Regions from separate parts of the Cohnella massiliensis genome, predicted to be linked through region 1. Evidence: riboswitches for the same ligand, from Rfam matches in the RefSeq annotation. Region 1 holds a riboswitch; each other region holds the start of a gene.

Evidence for each region. A riboswitch is a leader RNA that binds a small molecule or an ion and turns the genes downstream of it on or off. The one in region 1 is predicted to bind cyclic di-GMP.
Region 2: linked by a shared signal. The riboswitch ahead of B7E11_RS30440 (collagen binding domain-containing protein) and the one ahead of B7E11_RS13300 (response regulator transcription factor) in region 1 are both predicted to bind cyclic di-GMP.
Region 3: linked by a shared signal. The riboswitch ahead of B7E11_RS06665 (transglutaminase-like domain-containing protein) and the one ahead of B7E11_RS13300 (response regulator transcription factor) in region 1 are both predicted to bind cyclic di-GMP.

What each region holds. Positions count from the first base shown of each region.
Region 1 covers NZ_LT821258.1:824,787-829,836, forward strand. The annotation lists gene B7E11_RS29980 (C40 family peptidase) at 1-83, opposite strand, end outside; gene B7E11_RS13285 (DUF6075 family protein) at 116-526, opposite strand; gene B7E11_RS13290 (RNA polymerase sigma factor) at 642-1,061, opposite strand; gene B7E11_RS13295 (hypothetical protein) at 1,682-2,221, opposite strand; gene B7E11_RS13300 (response regulator transcription factor) at 2,446-3,159, opposite strand; cyclic di-GMP riboswitch class I at 3,250-3,335, opposite strand; gene B7E11_RS13305 (SDR family NAD(P)-dependent oxidoreductase) at 3,483-4,355, opposite strand; gene B7E11_RS13310 (TetR/AcrR family transcriptional regulator) at 4,426-5,050, shown strand, end outside.
Region 2 covers NZ_LT821259.1:1,971,495-1,976,544, reverse strand. The annotation lists gene B7E11_RS30445 (LPXTG cell wall anchor domain-containing protein) at 1-735, opposite strand, end outside; gene B7E11_RS30440 (collagen binding domain-containing protein) at 720-2,246, opposite strand; cyclic di-GMP riboswitch class I at 2,567-2,653, opposite strand; gene B7E11_RS22950 (iron chaperone) at 2,716-3,087, opposite strand; gene B7E11_RS22945 (response regulator transcription factor) at 3,227-4,843, opposite strand; gene B7E11_RS22940 (sensor histidine kinase) at 4,860-5,050, opposite strand, start outside.
Region 3 covers NZ_LT821257.1:20,883-25,932, reverse strand. The annotation lists gene B7E11_RS06675 (LPXTG cell wall anchor domain-containing protein) at 149-802, shown strand; gene B7E11_RS06670 (class D sortase) at 880-1,554, shown strand; cyclic di-GMP riboswitch class I at 1,608-1,691, shown strand; cyclic di-GMP riboswitch class I at 1,733-1,817, shown strand; gene B7E11_RS06665 (transglutaminase-like domain-containing protein) at 1,831-2,643, shown strand; partial or broken gene B7E11_RS06660 (diguanylate cyclase domain-containing protein) at 2,609-4,364, shown strand; gene B7E11_RS06655 (glycoside hydrolase family 15 protein) at 4,393-5,050, opposite strand, start outside.

The sequences.
Region 1 (5,050 bases):
CGCCTTACACGATGCAATACGTTCGGGAATCTGTCCAAACGTTTGATGTCTTTCACAACACTCCTCGTTTTAATTTCCTTCATCGTCCCATTTCACTCCCGTCGTTGGTAGCCATTCAGCGAATTTGTTCGGCCAGCCGATTGATCGTTCTCTCGTGATTTCGGCAATATTCGGGATAACGAAGATGAATCGCTTCAAAAAAGTAAGGGGCATAGCTGCAATCGAATAGTTCGTGGGGAGTGGAGTAACGTTCGCCCCCTGCTTCGGTCCAGCCGTTCCACAAATTAAAGGCGAGCCGGCACACTCGAATGGTACTGCCGGTTTGCCAAGGGGCCGAAAGGCCTTCGGGCCTAATGCCGCCATTAGCAAAATCATACAAATCGCGGATATGACTTCTGGTTTCTAGGGAAATGCCCAATGTATAGAACAGTGCTCGGTGATAGCCGTCTTTGCATTTCCTTTCATCCAGCATCTGAACATAAAACCTCTCGTGTTCATCATCTCGAAACCGAACCTGTTGCATCATCGCATACCCCTTTCGTGTATAGTGCAGCGGCTGGTTGCAACCAGCCGCTGTCTGAACATGGTCCTCTATATAACCGTTCATTTTGGCAGGAAAATCGGACCCTCCCACGAAACGATTACATGTTTTTGAGCAAGTATTCCATTTGTTTCAAGCCTCGTTGAATCGATTTACGAACCGCCCGCTCATCGACATTTTCGGCCCTGGCAATATCGACTTTGCTCATGCCCAAGAAATAATGGGCGTAAATCCGCCTGGCAGATTTCTCCGGCAAAAGGCACATAGCTTCATAAAGTTGCTGCCTTGAAAGTTTGCGCTCGTAATACTCCTCCGGTGAAATCGAAAGAAATAAAACATGCTGCTCAATCCCATCGTTGCGATCAAGCGAATAATAGGCCCGATGGCGATACGTTCGCAGTCTGTAGGCGCTTTCCTCCAAGTCGAAGCGCCGCATTTCATGGGCAATCTCTTCGTCTACATCAACCCATACATCCGACTTTAAAAAAGGATACATATCCCGCAAATTCATCTTTTTCATTCATGTCCCTCCATTTTGGTTTGTTGGCAAACCAAAACAGAGGGGGGAGAACGACAGCCAACGCTGCCTTTTATGCCTTTGTATAACAGCTGTAAAAAACAAATAGGACCTTGCCGCAGAGCGCGTCCACGCTCGGTTGCGACTAGGTCTGATTGTGAAATTGAATTATATTCTTGCCGATATTTTCGCCGATTGCAGTTATGAGCAATAAGCATACATCGCCTTCACCCTCTTTCTCACCTGGCAACACCGTGTGAGAAATTAAGTGGGCTATGATGTATGGCGCTGCCCTTGTTTCGTTCAGCTCCTTGGCATCCGATATTTAGCCGACAACTGCATGAACAATATAAAAAAGCGCCGTAATTCCTTCCGCTGGGCATCAGGGAAAGAAACGACGCTTGATAAAAGTGAGTAATCACACATATTTATCGTTGCTACCATGGCACTGTCTGTCCACATTATCAACATAACATGAAACAAGTGCATATGGCGTGCATAGTTAGTGCAAAAAAAGGCAAAACCAGTGCAGCGTTCGGCATGTTCGATGCGACACCGGCACTCCGATCCTCAAAGTTGAGTACGGGGGACAAATCTATGTGCAATGCGTCTTCTGAATTCATTCAATCTGCTTGAGACGACTCCAAATCCAGCAAAAACGCCCGATCTTTGATTTTCATGTAGATTTTGCGTAAAATTCGCTTCCGATGATAAAAGTACGCGCGGCGGGAAAGCGCCAGGCGACTTATGGCATCTGAGGATGCAAGATTATCAATATATCTCAAACGAACAAATAAGCCTTCTTCCGAGGTGAGCGCCGTAAGAGCGTAGTCGATCAGACTAATTCTGGATAGCAACAATGGGATTTCATGTTCAGTGATCTGTATGCGTCGAATGACCGTTCGCAATACCGTTTCCTGTTTTCTACCTCTGCTATGAGCCGCAACCATATGCAGGGTGCGCGTCAATTCTGGGATGTGAGTGAGTTCGGATTGAACATACTTCAATCTCGCTTTCCAGTCTTTATAGGACTTCAGCCATGATTCAACTTTCTGATAAGGAATGGGTACTTGGTCTGCGACATCACAAAGTCCTCCTTGTGATACATGCTTTCTTATCGTTTTCGGCCAGTTACATTTTTCACTCTCCATTTCCATCGTCATCTACCCTTCATCTCGAGATTCGCAGATGTTGACAAGGTACGATATTCACAACCTTTATTCCTCTTTTTATGACTCTCACCTCCGGTCGTATTCTCCTAAAAATCTCCATTTACACCCTCCATTTTACCTATAAAATGCTTAAATATGGAGGGTGATTTTTTCATCACACGATCAGTTCATAAAATGTCGAATGAACACAAAATGACTCGAATCAGTGTGAATCGCTAACACGTGATTCGGTCTTGCCGATTGTACAGGCCTCTTCGTTTCGCTTTTTCGGCTGCTTCATGAATGGAGCTAGCATTGAATTTTCGAATGATGTTACGAACGTGCGATTTCATGGTGTTCTCTGTGACGCCTAACAACTCTCTAATTACCGGCTGTTTATAGCCCCACCCGATCAACTGCAAGATCTCTTTTTCAGTGGGCGTCAATATACGATGTAATTCTTTCCGCTTATCAAGACCAATTTCATTACGGATTATGGATGCAACATCGGCATGAAGGGAAGATTGTCCCCGATAGGCTTCCCTTACGGCGTTTGCGACATCCGCATAGTTGATCTTGGTAATGTAATTGATCGCCCCGGCCAGCATAGTTTCCACAATGATTTCAGACTCATAGAGGCAGGTCAAGATAATGATTGGCATCGATTTAATTTTCAGAACTTCGGAAATTGTATAGAGTCCATCTTGTTGCGATGAATGTAATACCAGATCAAGAATCATGACGTCTAAATCCAATTGCTCACACGCTCGAATGGCCGATTCCTTATTTGTTGCAATATGAAATATATTCATATCAGGCTCTGCATTGATCAGCTCCGCCATCCGTTGTTGCCAAATGGGGTCGCTGTCCACCAGCAAAACTTGTATCTTCCCTTCTTTCCAACGCACGACTTCATCAATTTCTACGGCATAACTTGCACGCTCCTCCATCTTTTCATCACCTCGTTGATTGTTCTGAAAGCGCAAAAAAAAAAGACACGTACCCTCGAAAGGCCGTGCCTTTTAACTGACAGCAATAGAGAGGGTAACCCGGCGATCATTGCACGAAGGCAGAAGACCCGTGGCTTTGCGTCCCAGTCTTTCGAACTGGTTTGCCTTTTTCCTGTTTCGCTTTATCGATATATCGGGACAACTGATCAGATAGTCATGCATGCCCGTTAGGAATGAAATCCAATCACTGCTGGTCAATCCTGCCATTACCGCATTCAGTTGCCTCTCTTTCGTACCGAATCGAGCCTATGGCAGGATTAACTTTATAGCTTACTAAGGTCGGGATGGACGGCATCGTCGGCGTCCGTAGAGAGCGAGAGTTCTTCCCATTTGGCCAGTTCTGCGAGCTTCAATTCGTCGGCCTGCCGGATCATATTCACTGCATCGCTGCCCAAAGGGAGCCATTGCGGCGGCTCTTCCATGTCGGCCACTTTGAGGATAACGTTCGCAGCTTTCTTGGGGTCTCCAATGGGGAGTCTCCCTGTCCTGGCAGCATCGTTGAATATATTCAATAATATCCCGACCGTCTCTTTATACGGCTCACCAGGTGGAATGATCTTCATCGAGGACCCTGCCCAGTCGGTACGGAAGCCACCGGGTTCAATCAAGGTAACTTTCACCCCAAAAGGCTTTGTTTCGGCGGCAAGCACACCGGAAAACCCTTCGACGCCATGTTTGGCGGCCGTGTATGCGGCGAGTCCCGGCCCTGCCGGACGGCGTCCGCCGATGGTGGAGAACTGGATGAATCGTCCGCTCATTTGCTTCCGAAAGACCGGTATCGCTACGCGGCTGACATTGATGACGCCAAACAGATTCGTCTCGATTTGGGCGCGAAACTGGTCCGACGGTGTTTCCTCAATCGATCCAAGGTCGGCGTATCCGGCGTTGTTCACGACAACGTCAATTCGACCGAACTTCTCTACTCCACAAGCAATGGCCTGTTTGGCTTCGTTTTCATCGGTAACATCCAGGCGAACGGCATAGGCGCGTCCTTCGCTTGCAGATACAAGATCGTCTAGTGTTTCCGGATTTCGCGCCGTTGCCACTACCAGATCGCCCCGCTCAAGCGCAGCTTCTGCAATGGCGCGACCAAATCCGCGCGAGGCTCCCGTAATAAACCATACTTTTGCAGGCATGTATTTCTCCCTCCTTATTGAATGAACGTTTAATAAATTACTCCCTTATTAAATCACACAGCAGATTTGGTTGTCAAATGAACGTTTATTCAAGTATAATGGTCACATGATAAAAAGAGATCCCGAATCGAAAAAACGACAACTCCTTGAAGCCGCCTTAAAGGAATTCGCCGCTCACGGTCTGGCCGGAAGCCGGGTCGATCAAATTGCCGAGCGCGCCGGGTGCAGCGCAGGGCTGGTATACACCTATTTTGGCAGTAAGGACGAATTGTTCGACGCCGTGCTACATTTTATCGTTAACGAGACTGTAACCAATATTCCCATTATTCCAGAAGACTTGCCCGAGTATGCAGGAAAGCTGTTCGATGCGAGCGAGCAGCATCCTGAAGTCGCTCGCGTGATCATGTGGCACCGACTCGAGCGAGGCGGGACCGACCAACTCATCCCTGGGAGCATCGATGCCGCCCGGCATAAAATCGACGTCATTCGAGCCGCTCAAGAGGACGGAAGGCTTTCATCCCGATTTGATGCTGAACAATTGATGATACTCGTTCAAAGCATCGCTGCTTTGTGGTCGTCCCAACCTCCTGAAATCGCAGAACTGGTGGCCGCGAAATCGGATCATGCACGTCGACGCGCAACGGTGGTTGAGGCTGTTAGACAATTGATTTCCAAATCCGGAGAGTCTACAACAT
Region 2 (5,050 bases), on a different contig from region 1:
GCTGGCATTCCATGTCGCCGTTTTATCGCTGCCATTCCACAGCTCGGCAGTATTATCGATATTTTTGACAATCAACGTACCCTGCAGCGATGTTTTGAACTCTATCCAGTAGGCGGATGAGATCGGGCGGGTAAAATGAATGGACAGCCGGTTGCCGTTCGCTTCGGACGGTTCCGTCACCTCGTACAGGTTAGCCGGTACTTCAACGTCCTTGGCAACGCCATTGCGTCCTCCCGTCAGTTTCATCTCATACACCTTGACCGAATCCGGAACAAGCTTCTGATTCTGTTTCAGAACATCCGTTACGATTGCATCGGCAATCGGATCGAGATTGTAGTTCAACTTGATGTTCCACGTAATTTCCTTTTCGACCGGATTGTAGCTGCCGTCTTTGCCGCCGTTATTTTTCGTATATTCGTCAGCGGAAAAACTTGCGCTCCGTTCGATCGGTCCTTTCTCCACGCCGTTTTCAAGCCACGTCATCGAAGCTTTGTTGATAAAATTCCCATTCTTGTTCTTCAGCCAGCCGATGTTAAACTTCGTTTCATACTCGATCGTATACGTGGTGTCGATGGTTTTGGCGAACTTGATGACAAAGCCGGCGCGCACTTGATCGTATTCCACTTTATAATCGCTCGATGGAACGGTTTTCCCGTCGGCTTTTACGATCACCGAATTCGGAACGAATTCGAGACCGTTATTCGGGAACGTATCCGTAATTACCACGTTGTCCATGCTGTATTTGCTTCCGTCCGGCTTTTTATCGCCGTTGACCGTAATTTGCCACTTCGCCGTTTTATCGGCGAAATTGACATTCGAGACGCCTTTCGCCAACGCGCGGCTTGTTGGGCCGGGGTTGTCGCTTCTTTGGACGATTCGCCCGAAACGACTTTATTTTTGACCTGCTGGCCTTCGGCGCTCAATCGATCGACCGGCTTCGTTTGGTAAACGATCGTATACGGCGAATCGATATCCTGGTTGAACTGAAGTTTGAACCCGTTCGTGCCCGTCGCTTCGGCCATATAATCATCCGCAGAAAGCAAATCTTTGGCATTCGTCGAATTCCCTTTATACACCTTCAGCGAATCGGCAATCCACGTATGAATCGAATTGAATTCATCCGTGATGACCGCTTGGTCTTTCGGAATCTGTTTTTCGTTGAAGTTGTATTTCACCGTCCAAGTGACGATTCCGGTATCTTTATCTTCGCGATACGATTTGGTCAAAAATTCTCCGCGATCCACCGTTACCGATGCGGTCGCTTTCGCTTCTTCCCTGTCATCGCCGGACAGAACGGCGGTATTTTCAAACTTCACCTTGCCCGACGGCCCGTCGGTCAGCTTCGTCGAGAAACGAATCTCATACGCCTTGCCGATCGTCTCATCCGCGAACGCAAGCTCAAGTTTGGCGCCGTTATTCGTAGCGACCGTAACCTTGCTGTCCTCTACCTTGTCGCCAAGGAGCGTCGATCCGTCTCCGTTCACTTGCAAGTGATAAACCTCGACAGAACCGTCGATAAGCTCCAGACCCTCTGGCATTGCATCGGTGACGACCGCATGTTTGATTTTGTCAAGCGTCGTATTGATCTTGACGGTCCAGTTTATCTGATTTTTGCCGACCGCATTTCCTTGCTTTTCGATCAGCTTTCCGCCCTGCGGCTTCAGGCGAACGATTACGGTCTGCTCGCCGCTTCTTACGGGAATGGCGATTATGATTTCCGTGCTGCCTTTAATGAGTTCCTTCCTGAATTCCGTGCGAATTTCCAGCTTGCCGCTTACGTTGGAATGGTTCTCCACGTAATCGTTGAAGGTCATGACGACCTTTCCGTTCCGATCGACCGTAAATCGGCCTACCTCGCCTTGATCGGAAACGAGCGGTTCGTTAATGTCGGTAAAAATTTCAAACTGCGTCGGCAGCTCGAAGGTAAACGTATCCCCGGCCTTGTAGCCGTGTCCGTTCGGAAGCTCCCATTCGTAGCTGAGATTGACAGCTGCGCCGATATCCAAACTGCTGTCCGGATGATACACGGCATCGATCACGGAACCGTTCGTATCGGTTAACACAACTTTTGTTAAAATATTATCCGAATGAACGACTGGCGATGTCGGGTTATAGACGCTATACGTCACACCATATACGGATTCCTGCACGCTTGCCGCAGCATGGGTCGTCCAGGCCGATGCGCCAAGCAGCGTTTGGAACAGGAGCAACAGGGCCACAGCGAATGCACTTGCTTTTTTCTTCATAGTCTCTCCCTCGTCCTCTTCATCACCCTCATACTATTGGTTCCGATCTTGCCTTTCCGTGCGCAAATCGCACCATGCACCCATCGGACGGTACCGATAAGGGACCATCGAGCTCATCACCTCCGCCATTTCCTATTGGCGCGACTCCTTGCGCTTGATAGTTTTTCAGAACCAAATGGGCTTTCGCCATTGTAGCACCAGAAACTGTACATTTTCTAAACAAATCCAAATAAGCCTTGGACTAGAGTCCAAAGCTTGATTTCCTGCAAGATTAAATTTGAAATAACAGCAAGTCCAAAAAAACAAAAAAAGCGTCTTCGTTCGGTAGCTGGCTGCCATTGACATCACGTCATGAAGGCCCTATAGCTTTGCGTCCTTGCCTTTCGACAAGTTTGCCGTTATCGTGAGTAGCTTTGTGAACTTATCATATCAAAAATCCAGGCTTCTATCAAGTAAAAAATCCCATTCTTTATTTCCGCCAAAACGTCGGACAGTCCGCCTTATCCAAAATATTGAATTCAATGAATTTCTCAAGCAGAGAGAAATCAACCGGACTCCCCCACGGAATACGGACCAACTCGTTGGTGTGATCGTAGCCGGACTGGACAATTTCATCCGAAAAATGCTGCATCCCTGCCCGTTCGGGGGCGACGGCCAAATGACGTTTGGAAACGCTGAAGCCAATAATAAAGGTGTCGTGATCGGTAAACATAGGCTGATTCCACGCCAGTTTGGGCGCTAAATTCGGAAATTTTTTCGTTACCCAAGCCAAAACCTCTTCCGTTCGGGCCCGATGTTCCGGATTATCGATGCGCGCTAAATATTTTGCGAAAACTTCCATGTCGTTCCCTCCTTCTTTTGATTCCTCACTCGTCCTTCATTTTATTCAATTTCAATTCCTTTAGCAAAAGATCGAGACGAGCAATGATTCGTTCTTGATTTTCAATTTGTTTTTTATGCAGCATATAGGTGCTGCCACTTCATAAATGGTTCTTAAACTCTTGCGGCGTCATCCCGTACTGGGATTTGAACAGTTTAATAAAATACTGCGGTTTCTGATAGCCGACTTCGTGCGCAATTTGACTGATTTTCAAATCCTTGTGCTTCAACAATTGTACCGCTTTTTCCATTCGCAGGCGAAGGACGTAGTTGGAGAAGTTCTCTCCGGCCTCCTGCTTGAATAAGTTGGATACGTATACGGGATGCAGGTGGACATGATCGGCTACCGCTTGAAGGGTGATCTCCTTTATATTCCCTTGGATGAATCGGCGAATCCGTTGCATCAAGTCGGAACGTATATTGTCCGAATAGTTGTCGCTGTACGCTTTGATTTGTACATAGCTGCCGAAAGCCCATTCCTTCAAAGGTTCCACGCTCCAGCTTGCATCGATTTTCAGCATCTTCTCGATGTCTCTGCCAAATACATCAAAAATCCGTTTGCCTTTTTTGTGCAAATAATAGGAGTATGCTTGCAGCAACGCAACATAGATTTCAACCCCGTATTCGCGGGCGCCGCCGCCTGCTCCTTCGAGCTCGTCGAATATCCGGCTCAGCTTGTTCTCGAATGCCGTCCACTGCTCGATTTCGATTAACTCCATTAACGTTTGGGAACGGTAAAGCTCCGTAAACGGCCGAATGTCGAACGCTTCTTTCTTTTGCGTTACTTGAAAAAAACTTTCCGTCTGGTAGCCGATATAATCGGTATAGATCGATAATGCGGAGTGGTACATGGACAGGATGTCTTTTGGAAACTCCCCCCAATTGCTTTGGACAATGGACACTTTCGATTTTAAATATAATTTGATTTGATGCTGGGAGAGCCGGGCCAGGTCCTCAATTATAACGGCGGAGCGATCGGGATCCGATTGTTCGATTTGTTTCGATTGTACCAGGAAAATCAAATAATCGTACGAATCTTTGCAATAGATCACATGAAATTGACTCGAAAATACTTCTTCTACAATGTTAAACATGGCATATTCGATCAACGAGAGGCTGTACAGATCCGTATTCGAGTTATCCTCCTCCACTCTCATGCATAAGAGGATGGCTTCCCTTTCGGCTTGAATGGGCAGCTCGACCAGCTGGATCTTGTCCTTCAAAACGGATAGGGGGTAATTTTTGCCGGACAGCAAATCGAACAAGAACATCTCTCTTAATTTGGGCAAGCTTTCTTTGAACCGGTAATAAAATTTTTGCTGATTCAGGAGCGCATTTCCTTCTTCCGTAATCTTGTTTATAATATGGCGAAGCGTTTTTTCCAAGTCCTCGTTCGATACCGGCTTCAGTAAATAATCGCATACTTGCTGCTGGATGGCTTCCTTCGCATATTGAAATTCATCATATCCGGTTAAAATAACCGCCTTTGTGTTTTTCCATTTCTCATTTATTCGAGCGATTAATTCGAGTCCGGTCATTCCGTTCATTTGGATATCCGTGACCACAATATCAACGGAACGGTAATTTAGCAGCTCCAGGGCCTCCTCGCCGGAATAGGCTTTGTAGACATTAGAGACCCCCATTAGCTCCCACGGAAGCCCGATCGCCAGACTGTCAACCAAGTGCGTGTGATCGTCCACGATCAAGATTTCGTACATTTTTGTTCCTCCTTCGTCAAGACACGTCTTCCATATCGCTCCAACATAATGCTGCGCAAAGTCCGCCCAATTTCGATTTGCTCAACCGCAATCCCGAGCCGCTGCCATACATTAAACGCAGACGTTGATGAACGTTTTTCAGCCCGGATTCCACTTCTTCGTTATTCGTATAAATTTTCTTTCTCATCGACTCGATAAAGGAATGAT
Region 3 (5,050 bases), on a different contig from region 1:
TGGTCTTTTGTCGGACCGGGCCGATCTGACATGTCGTTTAGTACAGTTTTTGTACAGATCCTCCTGCTACTCTGTTATGGTGCTGTTCGTTAGCAACATGTGCGGAGAAAAAGATAGATGGACGAAATCAATGAATCGGGAGGCAGCTGTGAAAAGATTTTTGAAAACGATGGTCAACTTGCGCTTGTTGGCCGTGTTGCTTGTCGTTGCGTATGGAGCTTTCTCGGGCGTGGGGGCGGCAGCGGCCGCGTCGGTTCCGCCGCTCGACGCGGCCTCTGAGTCGGCCAAGCCGGACGTCATTCCGGAACTGCCGGAAGCGGCGTCGTATGTCGCCGGCTCGGACAAAACGGGCGAAGTGGTCGAGATTGCCGAGGAGGAAGTGCCGCTCGGAACCGTCGAAACGGAGGCGAAGCCGGACGTCATTCCGGAACTGCCGGAAGCGGCGTCGTATGTCGCCGGCTCGGACGAAACGGGCGAAGTGATCGAGGTGGCCGAGGAGGAAGTACCGCTTGGAACCGTCGAAATGGCGGCGAAGCCGGACGTCATTCCGGAACTGCCGGAAGCGGCGTCGTATGTCGCCGGCTCGGACGAAACGGGCGAAGTGATCGAGGTGGCCGAGGAGGAAGTGCCGCTCGGAACCGTCGATCACGGCGTTGATGCCGCGAAGACGATCGAAGAGGACGAGGCGCCGCTTGGCACGCTGCCGCAGACCGGCGAGTCCGGTCCGCTTCCGTTTTACCTGTTCGGATCGGCGCTTGCCGTTTTCGGCGTTTGCCTGCTGCGCAAAAAACGCGTAAACTGACCGTATGAACGCGGGCCTGTCCGGCCTGAATGCGTCGCTGCATTCACGCTTCTCCACGGCCCAGGAGGGATAACGACATGAAAAAGCTGTACTTGCTTTTCATCCTGGCGGGCGTTTTTCTGATCTGCTACCCGCATCTGAACGAGTGGGTTCAGGACCGGAAGCAGGCGCAGTTGCTGGCTGCCGCGGAGCGGGAGCTGGCCGAAGCCGACGATCGGCTGTCGTCTTCCGTATCTACGCTAAAGAACGGCTTGGCGAAAGTGAACGCGCTATTGGAACAAAGCGCGCAGGAAGAAGAACCGGAGGAGCACGACCCGTTTGCCGCGTACGCGGAGGACGAACGGCCGCTCGCCATCCTGACGATCGACAAAATCGACGTCAAGCTGCCGGTGCTCGAAGGGGCCACCAAGCAGAACATGAAGCACGCCGCGGCGCACATGACAGAGACGGCCGCGCTGGGAGAGGTCGGCAATGCCGCCGTCGCCGCGCATAGAGCCAGAACGAAGGGCCGCTTGTTCAACCGGCTCGACGAAGTGGAAATCGGCGACAAGATCGACGTCAAGACAAGCGAGGGCAGCTACAGCTACACGGTTTACGAAATCAAAATCGTGGAGCCGACGGAGCTTTCCGTGCTGGAGCCGAACGGAACGGACCGCATTTTGACGCTCATTACGTGCGATCCGCTCGTCAACCCCACGCATCGTCTGATCGTTCACGCCAAAATAACCGATTCCGCCGCGACGGCGGATTAAAAACTGCTTTTCTATTTCGACAAATAATGGTATAATTTTTATGTAAAAGCTTATCACGATAACGGCAAACCTGTCGAAAGGCAGGGACGCAAAGCTACAGGGCCTTCCTCCGAGCGAGATGGCAGCCAGTTGCCGAACGACATGGCTTTTTTTGTTTTTTCGAAGCCTCTGAAAACTTTACCGATAATGGCATACCTGTCGAAAGGCAGGGACGCAAAGCCATAGGGCCTTCCTCCAAGCGAGATGGCAGCCTGGCCGCCGAAGGGAGTTTTACGAATGCGCAAGCTCGCGTTCGCGACCGCCGCGATCGTTATATTGTTTACCATGTTGTTTGGCGCCGCAGCCTACGCCGCGAACGAAACCGGCGCGGACTGGCTGGACACGACAAAGCTGGATACCGGGGCGGTCGGCGTGCGCTATGCAGTCAAAGCCGACGTCAAAACGAAGGCCATGATCGTCAAGGACACCGGAAAATATACCTATACGCTCAGAGCGGACAAGCCTGTCGAATGGTTCCCTCTGCAGTTGGGCAACGGCGACTACACGGTGACGATTCTGGAAAACGTCAGCGGCAATCAGTACAAAGTCGTGGACAAGGCAACGCTGACGCTCGCTTTGCAGGACGGCACGGCCGTTTATTTGAACCAGGTACAGAACATCGATTGGACGCCGAACAGCATCGCCGTTCAAAAGGCGAAGGAACTGACGCAGAACAAAAAGACGGACGCCGAAAAGGTGGCCGCCGTTTACCGATACGTAATCGACAACGTCAAGTACGACAAAGAGCTCGCGGCCGCAGCCACGCCGGATTACCTGCCGCAAATCGACCGCACGTTCGCCAGCAACAAGGATATCTGCTACGGCTACGCCGCCTTGACGGCCGGCATGCTGCGCGCGCTCGATATCCCGACGAAGCTGGTGACGGGCAAAACGACGTACGTAACCGAGTACCATGCCTGGAATCAAGTGTTTCTGGACGGCCAATGGGTGACGATCGATACGACGGTCGACGCCGGACTCAAAGCCGGCAAGCAAGATTTCCAAATGATCAAGGATGCCGCTCTCTATACGGCGGACAAGGTGTACTAAAGCCTTGGAATTTGCAAAAAAAGCCCAGGAAGCTCCGAGCCGCAGCGCGGTTTTCGGGGCTTTTTTTCAGATCGAAATCGAGCGTTCAGTTTCTGTACAGTTCAAACGGCTATACTTGAATGAGCGATATTCGGGGCCGGCAATGGGTCGTTCGTCCCGAAATTTCAGGCAACGAAACGAAAGAGGTAAGGATATGTTTGCTTTTGGAGGAAATTCAATCGTAACGGTAATGATCGTCTACGCGCTCGCAGCCGTGAATTTATATGCCTGCCTGAGCTTCGCGGGCAAGATCGGGCTTTCGAAAGGGGAAAAAGGGCGGCTCGCCGCGGTTCAGGCGGCGGTGACCGTCGTTTTCGGCATCGGGACGGATTTTTTCTCGGAAATGATCGACGTTTCCCGGACGTTTCCGTTTCTTTTCGCTTTAACTTCGGTTCTGGTGGCGCTGATCGCCGTCGTCACGGCCGTGCTGATGGCCAGCTGGATCATGGACGAAAAAAGCCTGAACCTGCGCCAATGCATGGCGGGGACGACGCTGCTGGCCGCAGGGTTGTCGTCGATGCATTACAACGGCTTGGCCGCCCCTTGGCTTATGGAGGTCTACGATCCCAATCTCATCGCGATCGTCGCGATTACGGCCGTCGTCGCCATCGCAGGGGTCAGCTGCATTTTTCCCAGGCTTGCCAAAGGGGCGATCGCCGCAGCCATTTTAGGTTATATGATGGTGCCCGCCGCGCTGAACGTCAGCCATTTCATGGCGGCATTGGTTCTGGTGTGGCTGCTTTCGCTGCTGGGCATGTACGTGCTGCAAAGAACGCGAGATTCGAAAACGGCAGACGCCGGAGAAAATGCCTATAAATCGTTGTACGAGAACAGCCGGGACGGAATCGTTCTGATCGACAGCCAGTATAAAATCGTCGGATTGAACGCTTCGGCCGCTTCCATCACGGGCATGGAAAGCCGGCAATTGCGAGGCAAGCCGCTTTCCTCCGTGCTTGACCGCGTGCCGCCGGAAGTCCGGCGGAAAACGAAAAAGCTGTTTTTGCTTTCGTTGCGCGCTCCCGAACAGCGTCCTTGCGAGATGCCGTTTCTCGACGCCAAAGGACAGCGGCGCGAGCTTCAGGTGACGCGAATTCCCGTTCGGGTCGAACTGGACGGGGAGGAGGTGCGAAGCTTTATCGTCATCAAGGATATTACGAGCGAAAAACGGGCGGTCGAGCAGATTCGTTACCTGGCCTATCACGACGAGCTGACGAAGCTGCCGAACCGGAGAATGTTCAACAAAACGTTGGAAGAGGAAATTCGATCGAGCCGGGAAACGGGCAAGCCGTTCGGCGTCATGATCGTCGATATGGACGGGTTCAAAAAAATAAACGACGCGTTCGGCCATACGCAAGGCGATCTTTTTCTGAGACAGGCGACGGAACGAATCCAGGGCTGCCTAAGCGGAAGCCAGGCCATGCTCGCCCGCATAGGCGGGGACGAATTCGCCGTAATCTGCCGGGGAGAGCGGCTTGGGGAGGAAATGGCAGACCTGGCCGACCGGATCGTCCAGGCCATGCATCGGCATCGCCGTTTTTCCGCAGGACGGGGACACCGCCGCGCAGTTGATGGACCATGCCGACGCCGCCATGTATGACGTCAAGAAGAAGGGCAAAAACGGCTTTCAAATGTACAAAAGCGACCGCACGCCGCCGTTTCCGGAAGCCTCGTTGGACGTCTGACCCGGAAGCGGGCGGCGCGCGGCTTGATTTAGGCGTCGGCCGGATATCCCGCCCTGGACGTCTCGCCGACCTCCGCAAGCTCGCCGGCGGCGGCGAGCTTGTCGACCGCCAGAACGAACATGGCGTGCGACCAGGTGAGGGGGACGATCCATGCCGGAGCCCCGCTGGCTTTGTCAACCTGTTCGGGCAGCAGGCCGGTTTCGGTGCGGTGATCGATCGCCCAGCGCAGCAGCTTGCGCGCCTCCTCGTATTGTCCGATCTCGGTCCGGTAGTGGGCGAGCCACAACGTCGTCAAAATCCATGGATTGCCCCCGATGTACGGATCGTTCTCATACCGTTTGATCCCTCCGACGACGGGCGAGGTCAGCTTGCGCTCGATCGCATCGGCCTGCCGCCGCATGTAGTCGTGCTCCGGAGGCAGCACGCCGAACGGGGTCGAGACGCCGAGCAAGCTGATGTCGACCGTCGGATCGTATTTCAGCCGGTATACGGGATAGCCCTTTGCCGTATGCTCGACGCCGCCTTCCGCGCCGCGGGCGACGGCGCGCTCGTACTCCTCGCGGCCGACCTTCAGATGAAGCCCGCGGTAAAAGCTGCCTTCCGCCTCGTTCCAGCAATCGTTCTCGATCGCTTCGGCGATGCGGTCCGCCATCCGCTCCCAGGCCGCGGCCGAGTCGTCGTCCCCC